DNA from 3 places in the Streptomyces sp. NPDC028991 genome. Region 3 is predicted to be linked to each of the others. Evidence: riboswitches for the same ligand, from Rfam matches in the RefSeq annotation. Region 3 holds a riboswitch; each other region holds the start of a gene.
What was found. A riboswitch is a leader RNA that binds a small molecule or an ion and turns the genes downstream of it on or off. The one in region 3 is predicted to bind cobalamin.
Positions count from the first base shown of each region.

Region 1 (5,074 bases), on a different contig from region 3:
GATGTCGTCCCCGTCGACGTACAGCGAGCCCGGCGGCTCGCCCCACGCCTCGGTCATCGCGTTCCGCAGCTCGGGGTCCAGCTTCTCGAACCACGCCCGGTAGTCGGCCAGCGGCACCCGCGCGGGCGCCGCCGCCAACTGGTCCTCCGTCAGCCACTCGACGTCGTGGCCGCCGGCGGCGATGAGCCGGTGGATCAGCTCGTCGCCGCCGGACGGGTAGTCGGTTAGGGAGTACCCGGCGTCCCTGAGGGCGTCCAGGACCCGCACCGCCGACGCCGGGGTGTCGAGACCGACCGCGTTGCCGACGCGGGAGTGCTTGGTCGGGTACGCGGTGAAGACCAGTGCGAGCTTCTTGTCGGCGTTCGCCTTGTGCTTGAGCGCCGCGTGCCGTACGGCGATCCCGGCGACCCGCCCGGCCCGCTCGGGGTCGGCGACGTAGACCGGCACCTCGTCCGGCCCCTGCTCCTTGAAGGAGAACGGCACGGTGACCAGGCGCCCGTCGAACTCCGGGATGGCGACCTGCATCGCCGCGTCCATGGGGGAGAGGGCGGCGTCGGACGCCTCCCAGGCGGCGCGGGAGGAGGTGAGGCAGAGCCCTTGCAGCACCGGGACGTTCAGATCGGCCAGCGCGCCGATGTCCCAGGCTTCCTCGTCACCGCCCGCCGAGGCCTGCGAGGCGTGCGTGCCGCCGGCCGCGAGGACGGTGGCGACCAGGGCGTCGGTCCGGCCCAGCAACTCGTACAGCCCGGGGTCCGCGCCGCGCAGCGAACCGCAGTACACGGGCAGCGCGTTGGCGCCGTGCGCCTCGATCGCGTCGCACAGCGTGTCGACGAAGGCGGTGTTGCCGCTGAGCTGGTGGGCGCGGTAGAAGAGCACGCCGACCGTCGGCCGGCCCGCCACGACGTCCCGGGCGCCGTGCACGCCGAACTCCGGCATCTTCTCCGGCTCGTCGAAGCCCTCGCCGGTCAGCAGCACCGTGTCGGAGAGGAACCGGGCGAGCTGGGTGAGGTTCGCGGGCCCGCCCTCGACGAGGTAGCGCAGCGCCTCCGCCACCACGCCGGCCGGCACCGACGACTCCGCCATCAGCTCCGCGTCCGGCACGCTCTCGCCGCCCAGCAGGACGGTCGGGACGCCGGCGGTCCTCAGCGCGGCGAGCCCGTCCTCCCAGGCGCGCTTGCCGCCCAGCAGGCGTACGACGGCGACGTCCGCGCCCTCGACGAGCCCCGGCAGCTCCTCCCGTACGTCGACCCGGGTCGGATTGCCGATCCGGTAGGCGGCGTCCGACGCGCGGGCCGCCAGCAGGTCCGTGTCGGCGGTCGACAACAACAACACTGTGCTCATGCGGGCGCTCCCGGTGGAATGAAGGGCAGTCCTTGCGGCGCGCCGGACTCGATGAGCCGCCACAGCGCGTCCGTGTCCGCGTGCTGGTCGATCAGGTCGCCGAGCCGGTCGAGCTGCTCCTCACGCAGCGCGGCGAAGGAGGTGTCGGGGGCAGGTACGAAGCGGCGGCCCGCGGCGGCTGCCACCTCGCGCAGGAACGCCCGGCGGAAGCCGTCCGACTCCAGGGAACCGTGCCAGTGGGTGCCCCAGGTCCGGCCGGCCCGGCAGCCGTCCAGGAAGGGCTCCCCACCGGTGACCTCCGCGACCCCGTGGTGGATCTCGTACCCCTCGACGCGCTCGCCGAAGGCCTCGCCCACCGGCCGCGTGAGGGTCTTCTCGCGGGCGAACCGCACCCGCACGGGCAGCAGTCCGAGCCCGTCCACGTGTCCGGCGCGCGACTCGACCTCGTCCTCGATGTGCTCGCCCAGGAGCTGGAACCCGCCGCAGACGCCGAGTACGGGCCGGCCGTCGGCGGCCCTGCGGGCGAGGGCGTCCGCGAGCCCGCGCTCCCGCAGCCACGCCAGCGCCCGGACCGTCCCGCGGGTCCCCGGCACGACGACGAGATCGGCGTCGGCGAGCTCCTCCGGCCGGTCCACGAAGCGCACCACGACACCGGGTTCGGCGGCGAGCGCGTCCACGTCCGTGAAGTTGGACATCAACGGGACCGCGCAGACGGCGACCCGCAGCACGTCCTCGCCGACCGGCGGCGCGACGACCGACTCGCGCACCGTCCCGCGCAGGGAGACGCGCAGCCCGTCCTCCTCGTCGATGCCGAGCCCGTGCCGGAAGGGCAGGACGCCGTACGTGCGCCGCCCGGTGAGGCGGTGGAGCATGTCGAGGCCGGGTTCCAGCAGGGAGACGTCGCCCCGGAACTTGTTCACCAGGAACCCGGCGACCAGCGCCTGGTCCTCGGGCGCGAGCAGCGCCACCGTCCCGAAGAACGAGGCGAAGACCCCGCCCCGGTCGATGTCGCCCACCACCAGCACGGGCAGCCCGGCGCCCCGGGCGATCCCCATGTTCACGATGTCGGTCCGACGCAGGTTGATCTCGGCCGGACTGCCCGCCCCCTCACAGATCACCGCGTCATACGTGCCCCTCAGCTCGGCCAGACAGTCCAGCACCGTGCCGAGCAACTGCCGCTGCCGCCCGCCGTGGTAGCCGCGGGCGCTCATCTCACCGACCGGCTTGCCGAGCAGCACGACCTGGCTGCTGCGCTCACCGCCCGGTTTGAGCAGCACCGGGTTCATCAGCGCGGTGGGTTCCACGCGGCACGCCTGGGCCTGCATGGCCTGCGCCCGCCCGATCTCGGCGCCCTCGCGGGTCACGAAGGAGTTCAGCGACATGTTCTGCGCCTTGAAGGGCGCGACCTTGACGCCCTGGCGCACCAGCCAGCGGCAGATCCCGGCGGTGACGACGCTCTTGCCCGCGTCCGAGGTGGTTCCGGCGACGAGGAGGCCACCGTTCATGACGTAGGTCCCTTCTCGAGGAGGCGACCGCTCATGTCGTACGCCCCTTCCTGACGGCCCCGCGCGCGAACAGCCGGGCGCCCGCGCACACGCCGAGCGCCAGCCAGCCCACGCGCCGGGAGAGCCGGACGGCCCGGTCGATGTCGCCGGAGCCGGCCCGGACGGCCCGTCCCGCCGTGCCGTTGAGGACGGGCCGGTGCTCCACCCGCCCGCCGTAGGAGAGCGTTCCGCCGAGCCGTACGCCCAGGGCGCCCGCGAACGACGCCTCCACGGGACCGGCGTTGGGGCTCGGGTGCCGTGCGGCATCCGCGCGCCAGGCCCGTACGGCGCCGCGCGGGTCGCCGCCGGCCACGACGGTCAGGACGGCGGTCAGGCGGGCGCCCGGCCAGCCCGCGAGGTCGTCGAGCCGGGCCGAGGCCCAGCCGTACCGCCGGTACCTGGCGGACTTGTGGCCGACCATGGCGTCCAGGGTGTTCACGGCCCGGAAGCCGAGCAGCCCGGGCACTGAGGCCACGGCGCCCCACACCAGGGCGCCCACCACCGCGTCCGAGGTGTTCTCGGCGACGGACTCCACGACGGCCCGGGCGATCCCGTCGGCGTCCAGCGCCTGCGGGTCCCGCCCGCACAGGTGCGGCAGCCGTGCGCGGGCCGCCTCGACGTCCCCGGAGTCCAGGGCCCGGCCGACGGCGCGGGCCTCGCGCGCGAGTGAGGTGCCGCCGACGACGGCCCAGGTGGCGGCTCCGGTCAGCGCGACGGAGGCGGCGGGGGAACGGCGTACGGCGCGGGCGGTGACGGTTCCCAGGGCGGCGGCGCCACCGGCGCACACGGCGGTGTGCAGCGCGCCCCAGCCCCGGTGGTCACGCCACAGCACCCGTTCCACGGCGCCGGCGGCACGGCCGAACGCGGCGACCGGGTGTCCGCGGCGCGGATCGCCGAGGAGGAGGTCACCGAGAAGGCCGGCGGCGGCGCCGTACGCGAAGACGCGTTCGGCGCGCACGGCTCAACCGGCCGCGGGGCGGGGGAGCGTGTCGCTGGTGTGCCCGGAACCGGTGTACCCGGGACCGCTGTGCGTGGAACCGCAGCCGTGCATGGCGATATGTCCTCACTCAGGGTGTCCGCGCCCTGGTTGGAAGAGACCGGCGGTGAGAGTTCCTGGCTTCCGGGGTCTGCACCCCGTTCACAGTGGCGGGACCGCGCCGGATTCGCACCGGGCTTCCTCTCCTGCCGCCGTATTGGCTCCGGAAGTCCACCACGGCCCGCGAACACCCGTCAACCTGGCGTTGACCTGCGAAGGGGGAGTGTGCGAAGCCCCACACACGGGGGGTGTGCACCGGCGCGAGAAGAAGGCGGGGCGCGGGACGGTTGGAGTCCGTCCCGCGCCCCGCCTCAAGGGGGTGCGCCGAGGGTCAGGCGACGATCAGGTAGATGCCGTACGCCACCGCCGCCGCACAGGCCGCGAAGCAGGCGTACGCGCCGGTGACCGCGAGGGCCGCGGAGCCGCCCTGGGCGGCCGCCCGCTCCTGACGGGAGAGGCCGACGATGCCGAGGGTGAACAGGCCCACCAGGGCCACGGTGGCCACGAGGCTGACCCCGAAGACGGAGCCGAGAGCTGCCCAGTCGATGCTCATGGAATTCGCTTTCCTTCGTACCCGGGGCGCGGGCTCAGACAGAGGTGGTGGCCGAGGAGGCCTTGGAGTCGGACGCGGACCCCGGGGCGCCGGCCGCGGCCAGGTCCTCGGTCACGCCCGCCGGGGGCGGGGACACGGCGGCCATCGCCGTGGTCACCACACCGGCCTGCTCGGGCTCGTCGACGACGTTGGTGTGGTCGACGACCTCGCGCCGGGAGAGCTTCCAGATGGCGGCACTGGAGGCGACCAGGAAGACCGCGACGAGTGCGGTGCCCCAGTCACCGAGGCCGCAGACCCACTCGGCGATCGCGGCGACCAGGGCCGCGGCCGGCAGGGTCAGACCCCAGGCGACGAACATCCGGGTGGCCGTGGACCAGCGCACCACGCCGCCCTTGCGGCCGAGGCCCGCGCCCATCACCGCGCCGGAGACCGAGTGCGTGGTGGAGAGGGAGAAGCCGAGGTGGGAGGAGGCCAGGATGACCGTGGCGGCGCTGGTCTGGGCGGCGAAGCCCTGCTGCGGCTGGAGGTCGGTCAGGCCCTTGCCCATGGTGCGGATGATGCGCCAGCCGCCGAGGTAGGTGCCGAGCGCGATGGCGATGC
Region 1 is NZ_JBVHVP010000014.1:56,650-61,723, reverse strand. Features, by position in the region: gene cobN (cobaltochelatase subunit CobN) at 1-1,341, opposite strand, end outside; gene ACZ4V1_RS25005 (cobyric acid synthase) at 1,338-2,846, opposite strand; gene ACZ4V1_RS25000 (cobalamin biosynthesis protein) at 2,878-3,843, opposite strand; cobalamin riboswitch at 3,974-4,112, opposite strand; gene ACZ4V1_RS24995 (hypothetical protein) at 4,253-4,474, opposite strand; gene ACZ4V1_RS24990 (inorganic phosphate transporter) at 4,509-5,074, opposite strand, start outside.
Region 1: another riboswitch for cobalamin. It lies ahead of ACZ4V1_RS25000 (cobalamin biosynthesis protein); the one in region 3 lies ahead of ACZ4V1_RS21850 (energy-coupling factor ABC transporter permease).

Region 2 (5,074 bases), on a different contig from region 3:
GGTGGCGTGCCGCGCGGCGTGGTACTCCAGGAGTGTGCGGTGCAGGAACTCGACGTCGCCGCCCTGGCCGGCCAACAGGCCGCAGGAGCGCAGCAGCGAGGCCAGCAGCGCGTCCCACAGCGGTGATTTGACCTTGTCCGGTCGTCGGGCGTGCGGGTGCGCGGTGAGGATCGCGGTGGCCGGGGCCCGGTTCCCGCTGATCCTTTCGTGGGCCAGATGATCGATGAGGACCGGCAGGTGTTCCCGGGCGCGCTCCGCGGCCTGCTGGACGGTGCGACGGTCCTCCGGGACCTGATAGCGGCTGACCAGGGTGTGGATGGCACGGTCGTGCAGGTCGCTGACGCCCTTGTGGACGTTCTCCTCGTAGAGCAGTTCGACGAAGGACCGGAAGACTCCGGCCCGGCCGTCGGGCAGGGGGCGATCGGTGTCGGCCTCGTACAGATGGCACAGCATGGCGGTCATCAGAGGGATGCGGGCCAGTTCCTCCAGCCGGGTCCGGCGGACACCGTGCAGGAACGCCCGGACGTGACGGTCGGCGTCGGGCAGAGCGCGCAGACGTCTGTGCGCGTAGGTGCGCACGTCGTCGTCCGTGAAGGGCTCCAGCGTGAAGTGGTCGGCGGCGCGGGGCAGCCGGTCGAGTTCGCCGCCGGGCAGGGGGCGGGTCGCGACGAGGAACCGGTAGGGCGTGTCCGTCTGCACGGCTTCGCGGGCGAGGCGGTCGAGGAGGGACACCCGGGCCGTCCGGTCGGGCACCTCGTCAAGGCCGTCGACCATCACCAGCCACCGCGCGCCGAGACGCGGAGGGCGGCGGAAGAAGTCCTCGGTCAACACCTCGCGCAGCCCGAAGGGACCGTACTCCTCGGTCACCGCGTGCGCCAGGGCGGGCGCCAGCAGGGGCGCACCCACCAGGTCGCCGGCGCGGACCAGCACCGGGAAGGCGGGTGCCGGGGAGGCGGGGTCCGCCTCCGTCGTCAGCAGGTGCCGGGAGGCGGACAGCAGGTGCTGCCGCAGCAGCGTCGACTTGCCGTGGCCCGGTCCGGCCAGCAGGACCCGGATCGGTCCGTCGCCGGTGAAGACGTGTTCGGCGGCCGCGGGAGCCCGCGCGGCCCGGAGCGAGGTGCGCCGCGGCACGTAGACATCGGCCAGTGACGGCGCGTCGAGCTCCGGTGCCAGCCCGGGGTGCGGAAGTTGATCGGCTGCCGACCGGACGGCTCTCAGGTACGAGCCGAGCCGGTGCCCGGGGCCGCTCGTCCGCACGGCGCGGTGACCGTCCCCGGGCTCCGGCGCGGAAGCGTAGTACGTGATGCTGTCGGCGTGCCCGACCGCGAATCCTCCAGTGGTGGCCGAGACGACCATGTCTGCCGTGACGTGCGGGGCCTGACCGCCTCCGAGCCCGCTCAGCCCTGCTGCGGACCCGGCTGCGGAGGGGTTCCGACGGTGACGTCACGCATCTGCACCGCCGCCGCGGAACCGTGATCGGCCCGGATGTCCACGTTGCCGCGGATCGTCGGGCCGTCGGCGGGCGCCTCCGCTCCGTCCGCCGGGGCGTGTGTCTGCAGCAGGGCCCGCAGGATCTCGGCGGCCTCCTCGCGCTCGGAGGCGCTCAGATTCTCCAACGCCTGCTCGAAGCGGGCCTGCCAGGCGCCTTGCTGGCCGCTGCGCACGCCGGCCCGTTCGTCGTCCGGTACGGCTTCCAGCGCGGCCGCACTATGGTCGAGCCGTTCCAGCTCGACGCGCTCACGCTCCCCGTCGCCCCGGGCGAACCACCGCGCGACCGACTGCTGCAGGCCCTGCCAGGCGCTGGTCCCGGCCGCTTGGACGACCGCCGCGCCTCCGGCGGCGGCCAGCGCGGCCATACCCTCCGCCAACATCCAACCGCCCCCGTTCGTCACCGTGTTCGACATGCGAGACGGTAGTGCACCGCGCGGCACGTCACCTCGCGTTCCACCGGATTGACGTCGGGCGCGCGGTCCGCGCCGCTGAGCGGCGGCAGTTCTTTCCCGTGCGCGGACCACCCGCCGGCCCCTCGGGCTCATCGGCCGTCCGCCCGCCGACGCGGGCGGCGGTCTCACGCAGCCGGGTGTGGGCCGCGTCGTGGGTGTGCACGGGTGCCACCACATGGCCTCCCGCGACGGCACGGCCTCGTACGGCGGCTCCACCACGCGTACGCCGGCGAGCGGCGCCAGGAGCCGGGCCGGGCGCGCCTGGTCCAGGGCGATGCGGCGGGGCCTCGTCGACAACGCCGGTGGGGGGCGAAGAGGCCGCCGAGGCCGGCCCCGTTCATGCGGGGCGGGGGTGACGGACGCGGCTGAGGCACCGGCGGTCGTGCCCGGTTCCCGTCCTGCCTCCGGCTCTCCGTCCGTACGGTCAGGGGGCCGTACGCCGTCGCGGCGGCGTGATGGCGTACAGGTCGAGAATGTCCGGCAGGGGTGCCACGCCCGGCCCGCCCGCGCGTGCCCACGCGGCGATGTCCTCGGTCGCGTCCGGGTCGTTGACGAGCCCCAGCCAGACGGGCCGGGCACCGGCGGCGCGGCCTTCGGCGGAGGGCTGTACGACGATGACGTTGGCCTGGTCGCAGACGTCGAGGCAGTCGGAGACGCGTACCGGTGCCGCGGCGCGCAGGCGCTCGGTCTGGGCCGTGTGGTCGACGCCGGTCACTTTGGGGCTGCCGCAGCAGCAGTCGCGGCACACGACGATGCGGCACGGCACCGGGGCGGTGGCCGTTGCGGCCCTCGTGTCGTCCGTCGTTCGTCCGGCCGGCGTTGCGGGCATGCGGTGCCGTCCCTCTCTCCGGGGAGATCCGCCCCGGTGGTCCGTCGAGGTAGCGACCGCGTGAGTCTCCTGGCTCTCGGGTCAATGCTCGTCCCTGCCTTCCCACCCGTTGCCGGGCAGTGGCCTGTCGGGACTCGCTCGCCGATCACAGTGGCGGGACCGCGCCGGATTCGCACCGGCTTCCTCGTTCCGCCGTCGCCTTGTCGTCGGCCATCATCCCACCCCGGGACGCCGCACCGCCCGCCCGGTACCGGCCTTCGGTCCGACTCCTGGGCGTGAGGGGGCCGTCGCGGGCCGACGGGCCGGGCGGGCCAGCCGCAGAAGAGTGCGCTGCCACCCCCGTACCAGGCTGTCCGCGAGGCGTGCGGGAGGCTCGGGGCGTGCGGCCGGGTCCGCACGCCCTTTCGCCGTCGGCTCGGGGAAACGTAGGATCACCTGGTCATCGCCGCGACGGGAGACAGGAAGCCGGTGCGAATCCGGCACGGTCCCGCCACTGTGACCGGGGAGCGCCCCTCCGACACGCCACTGCGCCCCGCGCGGGAAGGCGGAGGGAACGTCGATCCGGGAGTCAGGACACTGGTCCGTCGCGGGCCCGATCCGAGGAGCGCGGACTCCAGGAGGCTTCACGTGTCCCAGCTGTTCACCCCTGCCCGCACGCGCGGGTTCCTTCGTGCCACGGCCGCCGCCATGGCTCTTTCGTCAGTACTGCTGACCACCGGCTGCGGTCCGTCCGACGAGGGCGGCGGGGACGCGAAGGCCACCACGGCCGTGCCCACCGGCTTCCCGGTCACCATCGACAACTGCGGCGTGAGGACGACGTACGACAGGCCGCCGTCACGGGTGGTCACCATCCACCAGCACCCGGCGGAACTCATGCTCGCCCTCGGCCTGAAGGACCGGATGGCCGGCACGGCCTTCCCCGACTCCGCCGTCCTGCCCGAGCTGAAGAAGGACTACGAGGCGATCCCCGAGCTGGCGGAGAAGGAACCGTCGTTCGAGACGGTCCTGGACGCCGAACCCGATCTCGTCTACGGCGGTTACGGCAGCGCCTTCGCCGAGAACGAGGGCCGGTCCCGCAAGGCGTTCGCCGACGCCGGCATCGACACCTACCTCAACCGCGAGTACTGCGGCGAGAAGCGGGTGACGATGCGGGACACCTACGACGAGATCCGCGCCATCGGCAGGATCTTCGGTGTCCCGGACCGGGCCGACAGGCTGGTCACCGACCTCGAGGACCGCGTCGGCAAGGCCGCCGCCGAGGTCGCGGGCGAGCCAGAGGTGCCCGTCTTCCTCTACGACAGCGGCGACAAGAGCGCGTTCACCGCGGGCGGCAAGAGCCTGGGCACCGAGCTGATCCGGCTGGCCGGCGGCGAGAACGTCTTCGCCGACCTCGACGACGTCTTCGGCGACGTCTCCTGGGAGCAAGTCGTCGAGCGCAGGCCGGAGGTCATCGCCATCTACGACTACGCGGGCGCCGGAAGCGTCGAGGAGAAGAAGAGGTTCCTGCTCTCCCAACCCGCGCTCGCCGACGTGCCCGCCGTCAGGAACAAGCGGTTCGTCGTCCTGCCGCTGACCGCCACCCTGGTAGGAATCCGCTCGGCCTACGCGGTCGACGACCTGGCCCGCGGACTGCACCCCGAGAGCTTCCGGTGACCCAGGCCGCCACCGACACGTCCACCGAACGGACGGCTCAACGGTGGAAGACGACCGAGCCAGGGGCGGGCCGTACGGGGTTGGCGGTCACGCTGCTCGTACTCACCACCCTGCTCGTCGTCTCCGCCACGGCGGGCCTCGCGATCGGCTCCGTCCGGGTGCCGCCCGGCGAGGTGTGGGGCATCGTGACGCACGCGCTGGGTGCCGACTGGCAGGAGCCCGGCTGGTCGCGGGCCCGGGAGACCATCGTGGTGGACGTGCGGGCGCCGCGGGTACTGCTCGGTGCGGTCACCGGCGCCGGCCTGGCGGTGGTCGGCACCGCGCTACAGGCCCTGGTGCGCAACCCGCTCGCAGAGCCGTACCTGCTTGGCGTCTCCTCGGGGGCGTCCCTCGGCGCGGTCGCCGTGATCGTCTTCGGGGTCACCCTCTTCGGGCCGGTCTCCCTGTCGGTGGCCGCCTTCGTGGGCGCCCTGGGCGCGCTCCTGCTCGTGTACGCCACCGCGCGCACCGGCGGACGCATCACCTCGTCGCGGCTCGTGCTGTCCGGAGTGGCGATCGCGGCGGTGCTCACCGCGGTGCTCAATCTGCTGCTGCTCACCACCGACCGGGGCAACGAGGCCCGCGCGGTCCTCGCCTGGACCCTCGGCGG
Region 2 is NZ_JBVHVP010000008.1:86,866-91,939, forward strand. Features, by position in the region: gene ACZ4V1_RS18480 (NACHT domain-containing protein) at 1-1,356, opposite strand, end outside; gene ACZ4V1_RS18485 (hypothetical protein) at 1,398-1,856, opposite strand; partial or broken gene ACZ4V1_RS18490 (hypothetical protein) at 1,933-2,231, opposite strand; gene ACZ4V1_RS18495 ((2Fe-2S) ferredoxin domain-containing protein) at 2,368-2,772, opposite strand; cobalamin riboswitch at 2,835-2,983, opposite strand; cobalamin riboswitch at 3,194-3,371, shown strand; gene ACZ4V1_RS18500 (ABC transporter substrate-binding protein) at 3,460-4,425, shown strand; gene ACZ4V1_RS18505 (FecCD family ABC transporter permease) at 4,422-5,074, shown strand, end outside.
Region 2: another riboswitch for cobalamin. It lies ahead of ACZ4V1_RS18500 (ABC transporter substrate-binding protein); the one in region 3 lies ahead of ACZ4V1_RS21850 (energy-coupling factor ABC transporter permease).

Region 3 (5,074 bases):
CCAGCACGAGTTCCAGCACTGGGTGTGGACGTCGCTGCCGGAGGCCGCCGGTTACGACGCCCCGCCCTGGTGGTGGCCGCTGCCCGCACTGGTGCTGGCGGGGCTGATCCTGGCGCCGATCGTGACCCGGATGCCGGGCGGCGGCGGCCATCTGCCGGTCAACGGGCTGGGCGGCGCGCCCGTCGGCCCGCGCGCGCTGCCCGGCGCCGTCCTGGCGGCCCTCGCCACGCTGCCGCTCGGCGTGGTGCTGGGACCGGAGGCTCCGCTGATGGCCGTCGGCAGCGGGCTCGCGCTGCTGGCGGTGCGGCGGGCGGGCGCGGCCGGGGACCCGCGGGCGGGCGCGATCCTGGCCACGGCGGGCTCCACCGCCGCGATCTCCACCATCCTCGGCGGCCCGGTGGTGGCGGCGGTGCTGCTCATCGAGGGGGCCGGGCTCGGCGGGGCGCAGCTGGTCGCCCTGCTGCTGCCCTGTCTGCTGGCCAGTGCGGCGGGCGCCCTGGTCTTCACCGGTTTCGGTGAGTGGACCGGCCTGAGGATCGGCGCGCTGGCCCTGCACGACGTGCCGCCGGGCGCCAACCCGGACGCGGGCGACTTCCTGTGGGGCGTCCCCACGGCGGCGCTGATCGCCGTACTGGTCACGTTCGCCCGCGAGCTGGGTTACCGCACCGTCTCCTGGACACGGCACCGCACCGCCGTACGCACCGTCGCCTGCGCCACGGCGGTCGGCGTCTGCCTCACCGCGTACGCCCTGATCACCGGCCGTTCCCCGGCGGAGGCGGCACTGTCCGGGCAGGCCACCCTGGCCCAGCTCGCCGCGCATCCGCACGCCTGGTCCGTGGGCGCCCTGATCGCGCTCGTGGCCTGCAAGGGGCTGGCCTGGGGCATCGCGCTGGGCAGCCTGCGCGGGGGCCCGATCTTCCCGGCCGTACTGCTGGGCACGGCGACGGCCATGGCCTGCTCCGGCCTCCCCGGCTTCGGCGCGGCCCCGGCCCTCGCCCTGGGTATCTCCGCCGCGTCGGCCGCGGTGACCGGGCTGCCGCTGGCCAGCTCGGTGCTGGCGGTGTTGCTGACCGGCGCGGACGCGTACGACCAGATGCCGCTGATCGTCACCGCGTCGGTCGTCGCCTTCGTCGTCACCCAGCTGGTACGCCGGACCGCACCGGAACCGGCGTCCGCATCGGCACCGGCGTCGGGCCCGGCCGCGGAGACGGGACGGTGACCGAGCGCCGCGCCACCCACGAGCGCGGGGGCCGCACGGGCGGCAGCCGGCCCCGGACCGCCTGGCGCGCGGCCCGGCCCTGGCTGATGCGGGCCGGCGTCGCGGGGGGCGTGGTCGTGGCCTACTTCCTGCTTCCCCTGGACCACCTGGGCCCGCAGCGGCCCCTGCTGAGCTGGCTGCTGTTCGCCCTGATGCTGACCGCCGTGGCGGCGCTGCTGCTGAGGCAGATCCGCCATGTCCTCCTCGAACGCCCGGACACCCGGCCCGGTGTGGTCATCACCCTGCTCATCGTCCTCTCCGTGCACGTCTTCTCGGCGACGTACTACGCCCTCGCCAAGCAGCCGGGCGAGTTCACCGGCCTGGGCACCCGCGTCGACGCGCTGTACTTCACCGTGGTGACGCTCGCCACGGTCGGCTACGGGGACATCACGCCGCGGGGCCAGGCCGCGCGGGTCGTGACGGTCCTGCAGATCGTCTACAGCTTCGTGTTCCTCACCGCCGCCGCGACCGCGCTCACCCAGCGGATGCGCGACGTGGTGGTCCGGCGGACGGGCCGGGGCCGGCCGGGCTGACGCGAGTGCCCCGTCCGGGCGAGGAGCGGCGCCGGCGGCCGTTTCCGCAGCCCCGGGGTCTGTCCGCGGGAGCGGCGGCACGCCCGGCCGGACCGGAGGCCCGCTTGTCACCACCCTCGAGGGAGCACTACTGTCGCCACGCCTTGGTGAACGGGAAATCCGGTGTGATGCCGGTGCGGCCCTCGCCACTGTGAATCGGGAAGTCCGGCTCCGGCCCTCACGGGCAGCCACTGGGTTCTTGTGACCCGGGAAGGCGGAGCACGGGCGGTGGTACCCGTAAGCCAGGAGACCGGCCAAGGCGCGTCGTCCATCCACGAGGTGCTGGAGAGGGTCTGCTGAGCCATGCACATAGCCGAGGGCTTTCTGCCACCGGCGCACGCGATCGCCTGGGGTGTCGCGTCCGCGCCGTTCGTCGTACACGGAGTCCGTTCACTCACCCGTGAGGTCAGGGAGCATCCGGAGAGCACCCTGCTCCTCGGCGCCGCCGGGGCCTTCACGTTCGTCCTGTCGGCCCTGAAACTGCCGTCCGTCACCGGGAGTTGTTCGCACCCGACCGGCACCGGTCTGGGCGCCATCCTCTTCCGTCCGCCGATCATGGCGGTACTGGGCACCATCACCCTGCTCTTCCAGGCACTGCTGCTGGCGCACGGCGGGCTGACCACCCTCGGCGCCAACGTCTTCTCGATGGCGATCGTCGGCCCCTGGGCCGGATACGCCGTATACCGGCTGCTGCGCCGCTACGACGTGCCGCTGATGGTCGCGGTGTTCTTCGGGGCGTTCGTCGCCGACCTGTCCACGTACTGCGTCACCAGCGTGCAACTGGCGCTGGCGTTCCCGGACCCGGGCAGCGGGTTCCTGGGCGCGCTCGGCAAGTTCGGGTCCATCTTCGCCGTCACGCAGGTTCCGCTCGCGGTGAGCGAGGGGCTGCTCACGGTGGTCGTGATGCGACTGCTGGTGCAGTCCAGCAAGGGTGAACTGACCCGGCTGGGCGTTCTGTCGGCCAAGTCCGGCAAGACCACGTCCGGCGAGCGGGAGGCGGTGGCCCGATGAGCCGCAACGCGAAGATCAACGCCCTGCTGCTGCTCGTCGTGGCCGCGCTCGCGGTGCTGCCGCTGGTGCTGGGTCTCGGCGACCACAAGGAGGAGCCGTTCGCCGGCGCCGATGCCGAGGCGGAGACGGCGATCACGGAGATCGAGCCGGACTACGAGCCTTGGTTCTCGCCGCTGTACGAGCCGCCGTCCGGGGAGATCGAGTCGGCGCTGTTCGCCGTGCAGGCCGCGATCGGCGCGGGCGTGCTGGCCTACTACTTCGGGCTGCGCCGGGGCCGGCGACAGGGCGAGGAGCGGGCAGCGGCAGCGCTGCGGGACGTCCCGGCGGGCGACGTTCCCGCGGGCGACGTTCCCGCGGGCGACTGAGTGCTGCCGATCGACGCGGCGGCGCACAGCAGTCGCTGGCGCCGTCGCCATCCGGTGGACAAGGCCGTGCTCGGACTGGGCCTGACCGTGCTCGCGATCTCGCTGCCGCCCTGGCCCGGCGCGGCGCTGGTCCTGGTGACGGCGCTCGCCGTGCTCCTCGGCGCGGCGCGGGTGCCCGGACGTCGGCTGTGGCGGGCGTACCGCGTTCCGCTGGGCTTCTGCGTGACCGGGGCGCTGCCGCTGCTGGTACAGGTCGGTGGCCCGGGCGGGTTCCTGACGGCGGCGGACGGCGGCCCGGTGCGCGCCGGTGAACTTCTGCTGCGCACCTCGGCGGCCTCCCTCGGAGTGCTGCTGTTCGCGTTCACCACGCCGATGTCGGATCTGCTGCCCCGCCTGGTGCGGGCCGGGGTGCCCGCGCCGGTCGTCGACGTGGCGCTGGTGACGTACCGCATGAGCTTCCTGCTGCTGGACTCCGTGCACCGGGTCAGGCAGGCGCAGGCCGCACGGCTGGGCCACACCACCCGGGCCGCCGCCTGGCGTTCGCTCGGCGGGCTGGGAGCGACGGCGTTCGTGCGGGCCTTCGACCGGGCGGCGCGGCTCCAGACCGGTCTGGCGGGGCGCGGCTACGACGGCACCCTGCGCGTCCTGGTGCCCGAGGCCCGCGTTTCGGTGCCCTTCACGGCGGCGAGCGTCGCACTGCTGACGGCGCTGGCCGCGCTCACCCTCGTACTGGAAAGGCACCTGTCGTGAGCGAGTCGACGGAGTCGGAATCGGAACCGGAACCGGAATCGATGGGATCGGAGCCGGCGAGAGCGGAATCGACGGGAGCGGAGCCGACGGTGGCCGAATCGACGGGAGCGGAATCGACGGGGCCGGAGGCGACGGGGCCGGAGGCGTCAAAGGCGGCCCTGGTCGCGCTGCGGGGCGCGTCCTTCGCGTACGAGGAGGGACCGGACGTGCTCGTCGGCCTGGACTTCGCGGTGTGCGAGGGGCGTGCGCTCGCGCTGCTGGGCCGCAACGGCAGCGGCAAGACCACGCTGATGCGGCTGCTCAGCGGCGGACTCCGGCCACGTGCGGGGACGTTGGCGGTGGGCGGTGAGCGGGTGACGTACGACCGCAAGGGGCTGACCCGGTTGCGGACCACGGTGCAGCTGGTGGTGCAGGACCCGGACGACCAGCTGTTCGCGGCGTCGGTGGCCCAGGACGTGTCCTTCGGCCCGCTGAACCTGGGCCTGTCCGACACGGAGGTCCGGTCCCGGGTCGAGGAGGCGCTCACCGCCCTGGACATCACGGCGCTCGCCGACCGGCCCACCCACCTGCTGTCGTACGGGCAGCGCAAGCGGACCGCGATCGCCGGAGCCGTTGCGATGCGGCCCCGGGTGCTGATCCTGGACGAACCCACCGCCGGACTGGACCCGGACGGCCAGGAACGGCTGCTGGCCACCCTCGACCGGCTCCGCGCGGGCGGCACCACCGTGGTGATGGCCACCCACGACGTCGACCTCGCCCTGCGCTGGTCCGATGACGCCGCCCTGCTCACCCCGGCCGGTGTGCACACCGGCCCGACGGCCCCGACGCTGGCCCGCGCCGAACTGCTGCGGCAGGCCGGGCTGCGCCTGCCGTGGGGCGTCGCGGCGGCCCGGCTGCTGCGCGCGCAGGGCCTGTTGGCGGACGGGGCGACGGGCCCCCGTACGGCGGAGGAACTGGCCGCCCTGACCGGCTGAAGGAGCGCCGGGCGGGGCGGCTCCGACTCACCCGGCCGAGTCGCTGTACTCCGCGTCCCGTTCCCCGGCCGGCTTCTCCTCCCGCCCCTGCCGGGTGCCGCGGCGGCCGGGAAGGACGGCGAGGACGATCAGGGTGCCGGCGGC
Region 3 is NZ_JBVHVP010000011.1:41,667-46,740, reverse strand. Features, by position in the region: gene ACZ4V1_RS21860 (chloride channel protein) at 1-1,219, shown strand, start outside; gene ACZ4V1_RS21855 (potassium channel family protein) at 1,306-1,791, shown strand; cobalamin riboswitch at 1,919-2,103, shown strand; gene ACZ4V1_RS21850 (energy-coupling factor ABC transporter permease) at 2,134-2,841, shown strand; gene ACZ4V1_RS21845 (energy-coupling factor ABC transporter substrate-binding protein) at 2,838-3,206, shown strand; gene cbiQ (cobalt ECF transporter T component CbiQ) at 3,207-3,956, shown strand; gene ACZ4V1_RS21835 (ATP-binding cassette domain-containing protein) at 4,115-4,930, shown strand; gene ACZ4V1_RS21830 (MFS transporter) at 4,958-5,074, opposite strand, start outside.